Regions from separate parts of the Microbacterium sp. KUDC0406 genome, predicted to be linked through region 2. Evidence: predicted binding sites of a transcription regulator. Region 2 holds the regulator's gene; the other holds the start of a gene.

Evidence for each region. Region 2 encodes HspR, which represses chaperone genes until heat shock. Its sites were predicted from a motif close to AAGTTGAGTCNNNNNGACTCAACTT; they were not measured.
Region 1: L2X99_RS15730 (ATP-dependent Clp protease ATP-binding subunit) is a predicted target of HspR. The motif match lies at 2,239-2,263, and genes of this name have one in related genera.

Annotation. Positions count from the first base shown of each region.
Region 1 covers NZ_CP091138.1:3,186,759-3,193,814, forward strand. The annotation lists gene L2X99_RS15715 (2Fe-2S iron-sulfur cluster-binding protein) at 156-647, opposite strand; gene L2X99_RS15720 (TetR family transcriptional regulator C-terminal domain-containing protein) at 1,002-1,568, opposite strand; gene L2X99_RS15725 (hypothetical protein) at 1,578-2,153, opposite strand; gene L2X99_RS15730 (ATP-dependent Clp protease ATP-binding subunit) at 2,292-4,445, shown strand; gene L2X99_RS15735 (8-oxoguanine deaminase) at 4,684-6,051, shown strand; gene L2X99_RS15740 (nucleobase:cation symporter-2 family protein) at 6,108-7,056, shown strand, end outside.
Region 2 covers NZ_CP091138.1:3,083,264-3,090,319, reverse strand. The annotation lists gene L2X99_RS18685 (tripartite tricarboxylate transporter substrate-binding protein) at 1-260, opposite strand, end outside; gene L2X99_RS18010 (hypothetical protein) at 347-481, opposite strand; gene L2X99_RS15250 (GntR family transcriptional regulator) at 586-1,353, opposite strand; gene L2X99_RS15245 (hypothetical protein) at 1,469-1,732, shown strand; gene mgtE (magnesium transporter) at 1,729-2,826, shown strand; gene L2X99_RS15235 (heat shock protein transcriptional repressor HspR) at 2,831-3,271, opposite strand; gene L2X99_RS15230 (DnaJ C-terminal domain-containing protein) at 3,377-4,357, opposite strand; gene L2X99_RS15225 (nucleotide exchange factor GrpE) at 4,370-4,960, opposite strand; partial or broken gene dnaK (molecular chaperone DnaK) at 4,963-6,823, opposite strand; gene L2X99_RS15215 (hypothetical protein) at 7,034-7,056, shown strand, end outside.

The sequences.
Region 1 (7,056 bases), 100 kb from region 2:
GAAGCGGGCGCCGTCGATCAGGGCGTCGGTCGCGACGGGTGCGGGGGCGGGCGCCGCGAGGCGCTGCAGCAGCGGGTCGTCCGCCTCGGGGGAGCCCAGCGAGTAGGCGGCGTCCCGGATCGGGCGGTAGCCGGTGCAGCGGCACAGGTTGCCGCTCAGCGCGTGCAGGTCGAAGCCGTTCGGGCCGTGCTCGGCGTCGTGGACCGGGCAGTCGCCATCGCTGGGTCCCTGAGCCTGTCGAAGGGGGTGCGATCGGCGCGGTAGTACTCGCCGGCCATCGAGCAGGCGAAGCCGGGGGTGCAGTAGCCGCACTGCGAGCCGCCCGCCTCAGCGAGCTTCTCCTGCACCGGGTGCAGATCCTCGACGGTGCCGAGACCCTCGGCGGTGACGATCTCCTGGCCGTCCAGCGCGTAGACCGGCACGAGGCAGGCGTTCACCGGAGTCCAAGTGGTGCCGCCCGCGGCATCCGGAGTCGCGAGCAGCATCGCGCACGCGCCGCACTCGCCCTCGGCGCAGCCCTCCTTGCTTCCGGACAGGCCCGTGTCGCGCAGCCAGTCCAGCGCCGTCGCATGCGTCGCGACCCCGTCGAGAGGGCGGGGGCGCCCGTTGACGGTCACGGCGGGAACGGTGACAGCGATGTCAGTCATTCTGTGTCTCCTCAGGTCCTGCGCCGAAGCGCTCTGGCGGCACGTCCACACGTGCCATCTGGAGATCCCGAGGTCCCGCTCCGGCGGGCTGATCAGACGGCGCGCGCGGATGCGGTGAGTCTACGCCGCTTCGGCGCAGTGGGGGCGGCCTCGGAATCGTGGGGATTCCGGGCCTGCTCAGGCGCCGTGTGCGTACCAGTTGCCCCACGCGAAGGGGCGCTCGGAGGAGGGGGCTGCGGCATCGATGCGCGGCATGACTCTCCCTCTCTTCGTCGAGTTCCAGGATATGGAAGGTCAGTTCTGACCAATGGACATCGTAAGCGGAGGGATGCGCGCCGGTCAACCCTCCCGTGCTCAGTCGAGAAGGGCCGTCACGATCTCGTCGGTGCGGCGCAGCGCCATCGCGCGCGCACGTTCCGCCGGCATCCGTCCGGGTTCGTCGAGCACCGCAACGGCGAGACCGTCGCTCAGCGCGAGCAGCTCGGCTGCTGCGTCGTCGATCGCTGCCGCCGTCGCCTGCGGCGCGGCGGCGGCGAGCCGGCCGGCAAGACCGCGCTGGATGCCGGACCAGAGCTGCTCGTACCGGGCGCGCACCTCGTCGTCGGCGACGGCCTGCGCGGCGAAGGCCAGCCAGACTCTGCTGACCCTGCTCTCGCGGTCGGCCGGCACGAGCAGTGCCACGGTCTCGCGCAGGCGCTCGGCCGGATCATCCGCCACGACGGCGTGCCGGTGCGCGTCGTCGGCGACGCCGCCGATACGGTCCATCGCGGCCAGCAGCATGGCGCTCTTGGTGGGGAACCAGTGCTGCACGGTGCCGATCGCGACGCCTGCTCTGGCGGCGACCGCGCGGACGCTGAGGCCGCCCATGCCGTCGTCGGCGATCACGTCGACGACGTGATCGAGCAGGCTCTCGCGGGACATCCTCCGATGCTACCGACGGAGCTCGTGCGCGCTCTGCACGCGCCTGGCGATGGCACCGGCCCAGCGGACCGCGTCGTCGAGCGGCTCCGGCCCGTCGTCGCGGCCGCTGATCACGGCGATGCCGAGCAGCAGCACGCCGAATCCGAGAAGCCCGAACTGCGCCAGGTCGACGGCCGTGATGGCGACGAACCGTGCGAAGCCACCGTCGCCCAGATCGAGGTGCACGAACCGCATCGCGCCGCCCACCGCCGCCGCGACGACGCCTCCGATCGCGAGCGGGATGCGGGGGACCGTGCGTCCTCCTCCGATGAGCGCGGCGACCAGCAGCAGCAGGATGCCGGCGACGACCAGCGCGAATCGCACCAGGCTCGCGCCCTCGAGTCGCTCGAGTCCCTCCGTCATGTCGGACACCCCGATCCAGCTCACTCGCGATCCGATCAGCTCCGCGACCGAGCCGCACCCGGCGAGGGCGGCGCCAATCATGCCGAGCCAGGCCGGGCCCGCGGCTCGCCGCCGGTGCAAGAACAGCAGCACCAGTGCGGCGAACGGCGCCAGCATCCCGACCAGTTCGATCAGTTTCGACATCCACGCCTCCATACGAGTGTATGAGAGTAAGCATACAGGTGTATGACGAACTGTCAACGGTTGATATGCGGGACGGCGCGCGTTAAACTTGAGTCGTCTTAACTCAACTTTGATAAGGAGTCTCCTCAGGAGGAACGAATGACCAACCCCAGTCAGCAGCAAGAAGAGCAGCAGAGCGCGCTCGAGCAGTTCGGCATCAACCTCACCGATCGCGCCCGGCAGGGCAAGCTCGACCCCGTCATCGGACGTGACGGTGAGATCCGTCGCGTGAGCCAGGTGCTCACCCGTCGCACCAAGAACAACCCGGTGCTCATCGGAGAGCCCGGCGTCGGCAAGACCGCCGTCGTCGAGGGCCTCGCCCAGCGCATCGTCGCGGGCGACGTCGCCGAGTCACTCAAGGACAAGGAGCTGATCAGCCTCGACATCTCCGCCCTCGTCGCCGGCGCCATGTACCGCGGCCAGTTCGAGGAGCGCCTGAAGAGCGTGCTCAAGGAGATCACCGAGTCCGACGGCAAGGTCATCACCTTCATCGACGAGCTGCACGTGCTGATGGGCGCCGGCGGCGGCGAGGGGTCGGTCGCGGCCTCCAACATGCTCAAGCCCATGCTCGCCCGCGGCGAGCTGCGCATGATCGGCGCCACCACGCTCAACGAGTACCGCGAGTTCATCGAGAAGGATGCCGCTCTCGAGCGGCGCTTCCAGCAGGTGTACGTCGGCGAGCCGAGTGTCGAGGACACCATCGCGATCCTGCGCGGACTGAAGGGCCGCTACGAGGCGCACCACGGCGTGACGATCGCCGACAGCGCGCTCGTCGCCGCCGCGGCGCTCTCGAACCGCTACCTGCCCAGCCGCCAGCTGCCCGACAAGGCCATCGACCTCATCGACGAGGCCATGTCGCGGCTGAAGATGGAGATCGACTCCTCCCCGGTCGAGATCGACGAGCTCAAGCGCCAGGTCGATCGGATGAAGCTCGAGGAGCTCGCCCTGAAGAAGGAGAAGGACGACGCCTCCAAAGAGCGCCTGGCCACGCTGCGCGAGCAGCTCGGCGACCTCGAGAAGGAGCTCGCCGTGCTGCAGGAGCGCTGGTCGCGAGAGCGTCAGGGCCTGAACCGCGTGGGCGAGCTGAAGAAGCAGCTCGACGACGCGGTGACCCAGCGTGACCTCGCCATGCGCAACGCCGACTACACCAAGGCGTCCAAGCTCGAGTACGAGACCATCAAGCGCCTGGAACGCGACATCGCCGAGGCCGAGGCGGCCGAGCAGGCCGTGTCGAGCGAGGGCCGCATGGTCAACGAGCAGGTCACCGACGAGGACATCGCCGGCGTGATCGCCGCGTGGACCGGCATCCCGGTCGGCCGGCTGATGCAGGGCGAGAGCGAGAAGCTGCTGCACCTCGAGAACGAGCTGGGCCGACGGCTGATCGGGCAGAAGGACGCCGTTCGCGCGGTCTCCGACGCCGTGCGCCGCTCGCGCGCCGGCATCAGCGATCCGGGTCGCCCCACCGGATCGTTCCTGTTCCTCGGCCCCACCGGCGTCGGAAAGACCGAGCTGGCCAAGGCGCTCGCCGAGTTCCTCTTCGATGACGAGCACGCCATGGTGCGCATCGACATGTCGGAGTACGGCGAGAAGCACTCCGTCTCGCGACTGGTCGGCGCCCCTCCCGGGTACGTCGGCTACGAGCAGGGCGGCCAGCTCACCGAGGCCGTGCGGCGGCGCCCGTACAGCGTGGTGCTGCTCGACGAGGTCGAGAAGGCGCATCCCGAGGTTTTCGACGTGCTGCTGCAGGTGCTCGACGACGGCCGGCTCACAGACGGCCAGGGCCGCACGGTGGACTTCTCCAACGTCATCCTGATCCTCACGTCGAACATCGGATCCCCCATCCTCATCGACCCGACGCTGCCCGACGAGGTCAAGCGCGAGCAGGTGATGGCGCTGGTGCGGCAGTCGTTCCGCCCCGAGTTCCTGAACCGCCTCGACGACATCGTGATGTTCCAGGCTCTCAGTGAGGACGATCTCGCGCAGATCGTGTCGCTGTCCGTCGACCAGCTGCAGAAGCGGCTGCATGAGCGTCGCCTCTCGCTCGCCGTCACGCCGGATGCCCGGTCGTGGCTGGCCGAGCGAGGTTACGACCCGGTGTTCGGCGCCCGGCCGCTGCGTCGCCTCATCCAGACCGAGGTGCAGAACCGCCTCGCCACCGCACTGCTGTCGGGCAACGTGCACGACGGTGACACGGTGCGGGTGGATGTCGCGGCCGACGGATCGGGCCTGGTGCTCACCAGCGCCGCGGCCTGAAACTCTCGTCGTCGAGACCCCGCCTGGACAACGTGACTCAGGCGGGGTCTCGGCATGCCGTCTCGCATCATGGAAATTCTCATCCGGATTTCGGAAAAAGTCTTGACCTGACGCCGAGCATCGGCCATCATCGGAGATGCCTTCAGAGCCGAAGGACCTGGATCAGCAGACAGGCGAACTGAGCTGGCTCGACAAGGAGCCGCGCCTGGCTCCGCCGATCCGACGATGGAGCCACCGCATGTCCGCACCGCAGCACACCACCTGGCTGAAGAACCCGCTCGGGATCCACACCGGCGACACCGCAGACGCCCGCGGAGGCGTCGTCATCGCCGGTGACCGCGTGCTCGAGAGCGTCCCGTTCGGGGGCGAGCCGTCGCAGCCGGTCGACGAGACCTTCGACGCCTCCCGGCACGTGATCATCCCCGGTCTGATCAACACGCACCACCACTTCTACCAGACCCTCACCAGGGCCTGGCGGCCCGTCGTCAGCGCAGAGCTGTTCCCCTGGCTGAAGGGGCTGTACGCAGTCTGGGCCGGGCTGACCCCGCGTGATCTCGAGCTCGCGACCACCGCCGCGCTCGCCGAGCTGCTGCTCTCCGGATGCACGACCGCCGCCGACCACCACTACCTGTTCCCGAACGGGCTGGAGGAGGGAATCGACGTCCAGGTCGACGTCGTGCGCCGGCTCGGCATGCGGGCCACGCTGACCCGCGGCTCGATGTCTCTGGGTGAGAAGGACGGCGGGCTGCCGCCGCAGAGCACCGTGCAGGACGCCGACACGATCCTCGCCGACAGTGAGCGGCTCATCGAGGCCTACCACGAGCGCGGTGACGGTGCCCGCGTGCAGATCGGCCTGGCCCCCTGCTCGCCGTTCTCGGTCACCACGGGGGTGATGCGCGACACCGCCGCCCTCGCGGAGCAGCTGGACGTCCGGCTGCACACCCACCTCGCCGAGACGCTCGACGAGGAGGACTTCTGCCGGGAGATGTTCGGCCTGCGCACGGTCGACTACCTGGAGAGCGTCGGCTGGCTCTCGGACCGCACCTGGCTCGCGCACGGCATCCACTTCGACGATGCGGAGATCGCTCGCCTCGGTGCGGCCGGCACCGCGGTGTCGCACTGCGCCACCTCGAACATGCGCCTGGCATCCGGCATCGCCAGGGCCGTCGAGCTCGAGCAGGCCGGCGCCCCGGTGGGACTCGGGGTCGACGGGTCAGCCTCCAACGACGGATCGAACATGATCCAGGAGGTGCGCCAGGCGCTCTACCTGCAGCGGCTGCGCTACGGCGCGGCATCCGTCACACCGGAACGCGCGCTGGACTGGGCCACCGCGGGCTCGGCCCGCGCTCTCGGTCGTCCCGACCTCGGAGTGCTCGCCCCGGGCCGGCAGGCCGATCTGGCCATGTTCACGCTCGATGAGCTGCGGTTCTCGGGCAGCCACGATCCGGTCGCCGCGCTGCTGCTCTGCGGCGCGGAGCGAGCCGACCGTGTCATGATCGGCGGCACCTGGCGCGTGCTCGACGGGCAGATCGTCGGGCTGGATGTGCCGCAGCTGATCGCCCACCACAGCGAGGCGGCCCGGAGCCTTCTCGCCCGCCACTCTTGACCACCCCGAATCCACCACACAACGAAACCACCCACACACGACGAAGAGGTCGAAGAATGTCGAAGAGGACGAAGACGGTCGCCGCGCGACCGGAGGACGAGCGCCTGCCGATCGGGCCGACCATCGGCTACGGCATCCAGCACGTGCTGACGATGTACGGCGGCATCATCGCCCCGCCGCTGATCATCGGGCAGATAGCGGGCCTGTCGCAGGGCGAGATCGGCGTGCTCATCGCCGCGTGCCTGTTCATGGGCGGCCTCGCCACGATCCTGCAGACCGTGGGAATCCCGTTCTTCGGATCTCAGCTGCCCCTGGTGCAGGGCGTCTCGTTCGCCGGCGTGGCGACGATGGGCGCCATCGTCACGAGCGGCGGCGGACTGCCGGCGGTGTTCGGATCGGTGATCGCCGCGTCGGTGATCGGCCTGCTGATCGCTCCGGTGTTCGCCACCGTCATCCGGTTCTTCCCGCCGGTGGTGACCGGCACCGTGATCGCCACCATCGGTCTCACGCTGCTGCCCGTCGCGGCCGGCTGGATCATCGGCTCCGGAGAGGATGCCGCCGAGGGTGCCTCCGCGGACAATCTGCTGCTCGCGGGCATCACCCTCGTGATCGTTCTGGTGCTCAGCAAGGTCCCGGTGGGGGCCGTCTCACGGCTCGCGATCCTGCTCTCGATCGTGCTCGGCACGATCGTGGCGGTCATCCTGGGCAAGGCCGACTTCAGCACGGTCGGCGAGGGCCCGATCTTCGCATTCCCGCAGGTGTTCGGGTTCGGCCTGCCGACCTTCGAGCTCGCGGCGATCATCTCGATGTTCATCGTGATCCTGGTGACGCTGACCGAGACCACGGCGGACATCCTCGCCGTGGGCGAGATCGTGGGCACCAAGGTGGACTCGAAGCGCATCGCCGCCGGCCTGCGCGCCGACATGCTCTCCAGCGCGGTCTCGCCGATCTTCGGCACCTTCACGCAGTCCGCGTTCGCGCAGAATGTCGGCCTGGTCGCGATCA
Region 2 (7,056 bases):
GTGACCTTGCCGGCCTTCGCCTTCGCGACGAGGGACTCCAGCGAGTCGAGGCCGCTGTTCGCCCCGACGCTGATCACGCCGGGGGCGAGCATGATCTGCCCGAGCAGATCGTAGTTCTCGGGCTGCACATCGGCGCCCTGGGTGGTGTTGAGCATGGCGATCTCGACCGGCGCGAAGCCGATGACGTACCCGTCGGCCTTCTGGGCGCCCACGTACTCCATGGCGAGCGCACCGGCGGCGCCCGGCATGTTCTCGGGCACGACGCTGACGTCGAGGATGTTCTCGAGCTCGGAAGCCAGGGCGCGCGAGGACAGGTCGGAGCCGCCGCCCGGGTTCGCCTGGATGATCAGGCGGATGTCCTTCTCGGGGAAGCTCGACTCGGCTTCCCCTCCTCGACCTTGGTGCAGCCGGCCAGAACGAGAGCGGTCGCGGCGACGGCGGCGATCGCGGCAGCCGCTCGGATGGTGCGCGTGCGGGGCATCTTTGCTCCTCAGTGGTGGTCGACCGGGTTGTCGACGTCGCGAGCGTATCAGTGTCGACTGTTAACAGTCAACATCCGGCGCGGCGCCCGCGTCTCGCGCCGGCTCAGCCGCGACGCGCGTCGAGTTCGCTCAGCATCCGATCCCGGGCGCCGTCGAGGTGCGCGGTCAGCACCGCCGCGGCCTCGTCCGGGTCCCCCGAGCGCATGACATCCATCAGCAGCACGTGATCGCCGGCCGAGTCGTGCAGGTCGGCGTCGTGGTTGATCGTGACGTCGAGCAGTGCTGTGAAGGTGGGCAGGTATTGATTCCACGCCCCTTCCAGCCGCGGATGATCCGCGAGCACGTAGATCTGCGAGTGGAAGTCGAGGTCCGCGGCGACGAACGCGGCGTGATCGCCGGCATCCGCCGCATCCGCCATCCGCTGCACCGCCGCGGCCATCGCACGCCAGCGCGCATCGTCCTCGACGCGCACCGCGCGGGAGAGCGCGAGCTGCTCGAGCGCGCCGCGCAGGCTGTACAGCTGGTCGACGTCGTCGTTCGTGAGGCCGACGACGAACACGCCGCGAGGACGCTGGATGCGCACCAGTTTCTCGAAGCTCAGTTGCGTCAGCGCGTCCCGCACCGGACCCCGGCTGACCGCGAACTCCTCGGCGAGCGCCTCCTCGGTGATCCGCTCGCCGGGCGCCAGATCCCCCGGACGATCCGCTGTCGAATGACATCCGCCACCTGAACGCCGAGCGCTTCGCCCCGCTGCACCGTCTGAGCCACATGCCCTCCCGTTTACTGTTGACAGAGTACATTCTGCGAGAAGGCGTAGGCTGTACGAGGTTCTGCGCCCTCCGAGGATCCAGGAAGCGAGGTGGTGCCCCATGTCCAGTGACAGTCACAGTCGCAGACGCGTTTCACCCATCCGCTTCCGCTCCGCACCGCAGATCAGCTCGCACTGACCGCTGCGGTGGGGCGGCCTCCTCTGCGAAGGCACATCCATGACCCCCACGCAGCTTCAGAACGTGGCAGACGCCGCCGACACGATCGGCCAGCTCCTCGCCCAGAACGACCTCGCCGGCGCATCCGCCGTGCTGACCCCGCTGTCCGTCCCTGAGATCGTCGAACTCGTCGACCGGCTCGGCATCGAGGATGCAGCGATCGTGTACCGCCTGCTGGCGAAGGGCAGGGCGCTCGAGGTGTTCGAGGCGCTCTCCCCGGCACGCAGGGCGACCTGGTTCAGGCGCTGCGCAACGCCGAGGTGACGACCCTGTTCGCCGAGATGGATCCGGATGACCGGGTGTGGCTGCTCGACGAGCTGCCGGCATCCGTCGCCCCGCGACTGCTCCGCGGCCTCACCAGGCAGGAGCGCGACCTCACCTCGGGCATGCTCGGCTACCCGCAGGACTCGATCGGGCGCCGGATGAGCCCGGAGTTCGTCACCACGCATCCGCAGCTCACCGTCGCCGCGACCATGGCGCGCGTCCGCGGCGCACTCGAGTCGGCCGAGACCATCTACACGCTGCCGGTCACCGACCACGGCCGGCGGGTGGTCGGCGTCGTCAGCCTGCGCGACCTGATGGGCGCGCCCGACGACACGCTGATCGGCGACCTCATGAACGACGCGCACATCGCGGTCGTCTCGGAGGACGCCGAGACCGCCGCCCGCCGCACCACCGACTATGGCCTGCTCGCGCTGCCGGTCGTGGACGGCGAGGATCGGCTGGTCGGCATCCTCACGATCGACGACGCCGCCCGCATCCTCAAGCAGGAGGAGAGCGAGGACGCCGCTCGGCAGGGCGGCGTGGAGCCGCTGCGCCGTTCGTACCTGTCGACGCCGATCCGCCGGCTGGTGCGCTCGCGCGTGGTGTGGCTGCTGGTGCTCGCCGTCGGCGCGACGCTCACCGTGCAGGTCCTCGACAGCTTCGAGGCGACGCTCGCGCAGATGACGGTGCTGGCACTGTTCGTACCGCTGCTGATCGGCACCGGCGGCAACACCGGCAACCAGGCGGCGACCACGGTCACCCGATCGCTCGCCCTCGGCGAGGTCGCACCGCGCGACGTGCTGAGGGTGCTCTCGCGCGAGGTGCGCACCGGGTTCTGCCTGGGCCTGCTGCTCGGGCTGCTCGGGTTCGCGATCGCCGGACTCGTCTACGAGTGGCACGTCGGCCTGGTGATCGGCCTCACCCTCGTGGCGGTCTGCACGGTCGCGGCATCCGTCGGCGGCATGATGCCGCTGGCCGCGCGCGCGATCCGGGTCGATCCCGCGGTGTTCTCGAACCCGTTCATCACGACGTTCGTCGACGCCACCGGGCTGGTGATCTACTTCCTCATCGCGAAGGCCGTGCTCGGCATCTGAGCCGTCAGTCGTCGTCGCCGGAACGTCGCGGGCTCCACAGCATGACTTCGGTGGAGCGGCGCAGGCGACGGCCCGAGGGGACCGTGATCACCTGCCCGCTGGTCGCCGCGGCGAACACCCGGACGCCGGGGCGGCTGCGCCGCTCGGCATCCAGCGTCTGCTCGAGTTCGCGCACGCGATGGCGCAGTGCGCGCACCTCATCCTCCAGGTCGAGCAGGCGCGCGATCGCCGGCAGGCTCATGCCGTCGGCGGAGAGCCGGGCGACCTCGCGGAGCTGCATGATGTCGCGGGGCGAATAGCGCCGCGAGCCACCGCGGGTGCGGCCGGGCACGACCAGGCCGATGCGATCGTACTGACGCAGGGTCTGGGGGTGCATGCCGGAGAGCTCGGCCGCGACCGCGATCGCGTAGACCGGAGCATCCTCCTCGATCTCAGCCATCCTCATGCCTCCTTCCCAGACCTCTGCGTTTCGTCTCTGCGTTTCGTCTCGCTTCGCTCGCTCAACGACCATCGCTCGCTCAACGACCATCGCTCGCGGGGCGACCGGCGGCTAGGCCCGCGCCTTCGCCATCATCTCGGCACGCGGGTTCTCCTTCGGCTCTGCGGCCTGGAACGCCTCCAGGGCCGCCCTCGCCGCCTCGTCGAGGTGCGAGGGAACCGCCACCTGCAGCTCGGCGAGCAGGTCGCCGGTGCCCTTCTTGGTGGTGATGCCCCGGCCCTTGACCCGCAGCACCCGCCCCGACGGCGTGCCGGGGGCTACCCGCAGCCTGACGGTCTCGCCGTCGAGCGTCGGCACCTCGATCGTCGCGCCGAGCGTGGCCTCGGTGAACGTCACCGGCACGGTCAGACGCAGGTTCAGCCCCTCGCGGGAGAACACCGGATGCGGACGCACCGTGATCTGCACCACGATGTCGCCGCTCTCGCCGGCGTCCGGCGAGGGACGACCGCGGCCGCGGAGCCGGATCTTCTGCCCGTCGGCGACGCCGGCGGGGATCTTCACCTTGAACGGCTTGCCGTCCTCGGACTGCAGCGAGATGGTCTCGCCCTTGGCCGCGGTGACGAAGTCGATCGTGGTGCGCGCGGTCACGTCGGCGCCGCGCTGCGGACCGCCGAAACCGCGGTATCCGCCGGACGGCTGCCCGAATCGGCCCGAGCCGAACGAGCCGCCGCCCTGGTTGAACATCGCGAAGATGTCGTCGAAGTCGGCCTGCTGGCTGCGGCCCTGCCCGAACCGGCTGAACACGTCCTCGAAGCCGCCCGCTCCGCCGGCACCGGGTGCGGTGAAGCGCGCACCCGAGCCCATGGCGCGGATCTCGTCGTACTCCTTGCGCTGATCGGCATCGCTGAGCACCGAGTACGCCTCGCTGATCTCCTTGAACGTCGCCTCGGCCTTGGCATCACCCGGGTTGGAATCCGGGTGGTACTTGCGCGCCAGCTTGCGGTACGTCTTCTTCAGATCCGCGTCCGAGACATCCTTCTTGACGCCGAGCGTCTTGTAGAAGTCCTTGTCGAACCAGTCCTGACTAGCCATCGATCACCCCGCTTACTCAGCAGGCACCGCGACGACGACCTTCGCCGGCCGCAGTTCGACTTCGCCCAGCCGGTAGCCGACCTCGACGACCTCGAGGATCGTCGAGGTGGTGGCGCCCGGAGTGGGCTGCTGGAAGATCGCCTCGTGCTGCTGGGGATCGAACTCCTCACCGGCTTCGCCGTACGGCGTGACGCCGAGGCGGTCGACCACGGAGCGGAGCTTCTCGGCGATCACCGCGAAGGCCGAGCCCTCGGTGAGATCGCCATGCTGCTCGGCGCGCGCCAGGTCGTCCAGCACGGGCAGCAGACCCTTGGCGGCCTCGCCCTTCGCGCGCTGGATCTCGATGTGGCGCTGCTCCTCGGTGCGGCGACGGTAGTTCGCGTACTCCGCCTGCAGGCGCTTGAGGTCGACGAGCAGCGCGTTCTCGGCATCCTCGAGGGCGTGGTCCTCGGCAGCCGCCTCGGCGGTCTGCTCGGCGTTCAGGATGTCGTCGATCGTCAGGTCTTCGGCGTCGGTCGCGTCGTTCTCCTGCGGCGCGGGGCCGGATGCCGCAGCATCCGACCCCTCGTCCTCAGGAACTTCATCGAAGTTCTTGTCGGTCATCATCACTTGCTCTCGTCGTCGTCCACGACCTCGGCGTCGATGACGTCCTCGTCGGAGGAGTCGTCACCGGCGGGCGCGTCACCCTCGGGCGCTGCGCCGGCCGTCGGCATCCGCCTGGCCCTGCGCGTAGATCGCCTCGCCGAGCTTGGACTGCGACTGGTTCAGCTTGTCGAACGCCGTCTTCACGGCGTCGTCGTCCTCGCCGGCCAGGGCCGTCTTCAGTGCGTCGACGTCGGCCTGAACCTCGGTCTTCACGTCTTCGGGCAGCTTGTCCTCGTTCTCCTTGATCAGCTTCTCGATCGAGTAGGACAGGGTCTCGGCCTGGTTGCGGGTCTCGGCGGACTCACGACGCTTCTTGTCCTCAGCGGCGTGCTCCTCGGCCTCGCGCACCATGCGCTCGATGTCGTCCTTCGACAGCGACGAGCCGCCCGAGATGACGATCGACTTCTCGGTGCCGGTGCCCTTGTCCTTGGCGGACACGTGCACGATGCCGTTGGCGTCGATGTCGAAGGTGACCTCGATCTGCGGGATGCCGCGCGGAGCCGGCGCGATGCCGGTCAGCTCGAAGGTGCCCAGCGGCTTGTTGTCGCGGGTGAACTCGCGCTCACCCTGGAAGACCTGGATCGCCACGGACGGCTGGTTGTCGTCTGCGGTGGTGAAGGTCTCGCTGCGCTTGGTCGGGATCGCGGTGTTGCGGTCGATGAGCTTGGTCATCATGCCGCCCTTGGTCTCGATGCCGAGGCTCAGCGGGGTGACGTCGATGAGCAGGACGTCCTTGCGCTCGCCCTTCAGCACGCCGGCCTGCAGCGCGGCGCCGACGGCGACGACCTCATCCGGGTTGACGCCCTTGTTGGCGTCCTTGCCGGTCTCGGCCTTCACCAGGTCGGCCACGGCCGGCATGCGGGTCGAACCGCCGACGAGCACGATGTGGTCGATGTCGGCGACCTTGATGTTCGCCTCGCGGATGACGTCCTCGAACGGCTTCTTGGTGCGGTCGAGCAGGTCCTTGGTGAGGTCCTCGAACTTGGCGCGCGTGACGGTCTCGCTCAGCGAGACGGGGCCACTGTCGGTCAGCGACAGGTACGGCAGGTTGACGCTGGTGCTGGTCGAGGAGGAGAGCTCCTTCTTGGCCTGCTCAGCGGCCTCCTTGAGTCGCTGCAGCGCGATCTTGTCGCCCGAGACGTCGACGCCGGTGGTCTCCTTGAACTGCTTGATCAGGTAGTCGACGAGACGCTGGTCCCAGTCGTCGCCGCCGAGGCGGTTGTCACCGGCGGTGGCGCGCACCTGGATGGTGGAGAAGTCGTCGTCCTTGCCCACCTCGAGCAGGGAGACATCGAAGGTTCCGCCACCGAGGTCGAAGACGAGGATGAGCTCGTCCTCCTTGCCCTTGTCGAGGCCGTAGGCCAGGGCGGCCGCGGTGGGCTCGTTGATGATGCGCAGCACGTTGAGGCCCGAGATCTCGCCGGCCTCCTTGGTGGCCTGACGCTCCGCGTCGTTGAAGTAGGCGGGGACGGTGATGACCGCGTCGGTCACGGTGTCGCCCAGGTACGACTCGGCGTCGCGCTTCAGCTTCTGCAGGATGCGGGCCGAGATCTCCTGCGGCGTCCACTTCTTGCCGTCGACGTCGAAGGACCAGTCGGTGCCCATGTGGCGCTTGACCGACGAGATCGTCCGGTCGACGTTGGTGACGGCCTGGCGCTTCGCGGTCTCACCGACGAGCACCTCCCCGTCCTTGGTGAATGCGACCACCGAGGGGGTGGTGCGGAAGCCCTCTGCGTTGGCGATGACCTTGGGCTCGCCACCCTCGAGGACGCTGACGACGGAGTTGGTGGTTCCGAGGTCGATACCGACAGCACGTGCCATGTGATTCTCCTTGTGGTTGTTGTCTGGAAGTCTGCTGCGGCCCAGAAACCTGAGTCGCGATGACTCAAGGATACGCCGAGGCACGGATGCTGTCAATTCAAAGTTGATAGAAGGGTGCTCAAGTTCACCGCCCGAATCGCCACGACGGAAGCCACAGCTGCACCCACGCCGACAGGGACTGCAGCCGCGGCTGCGGACGCATCCTCGGACGTGAGCGATCCGCCCGCATCGAA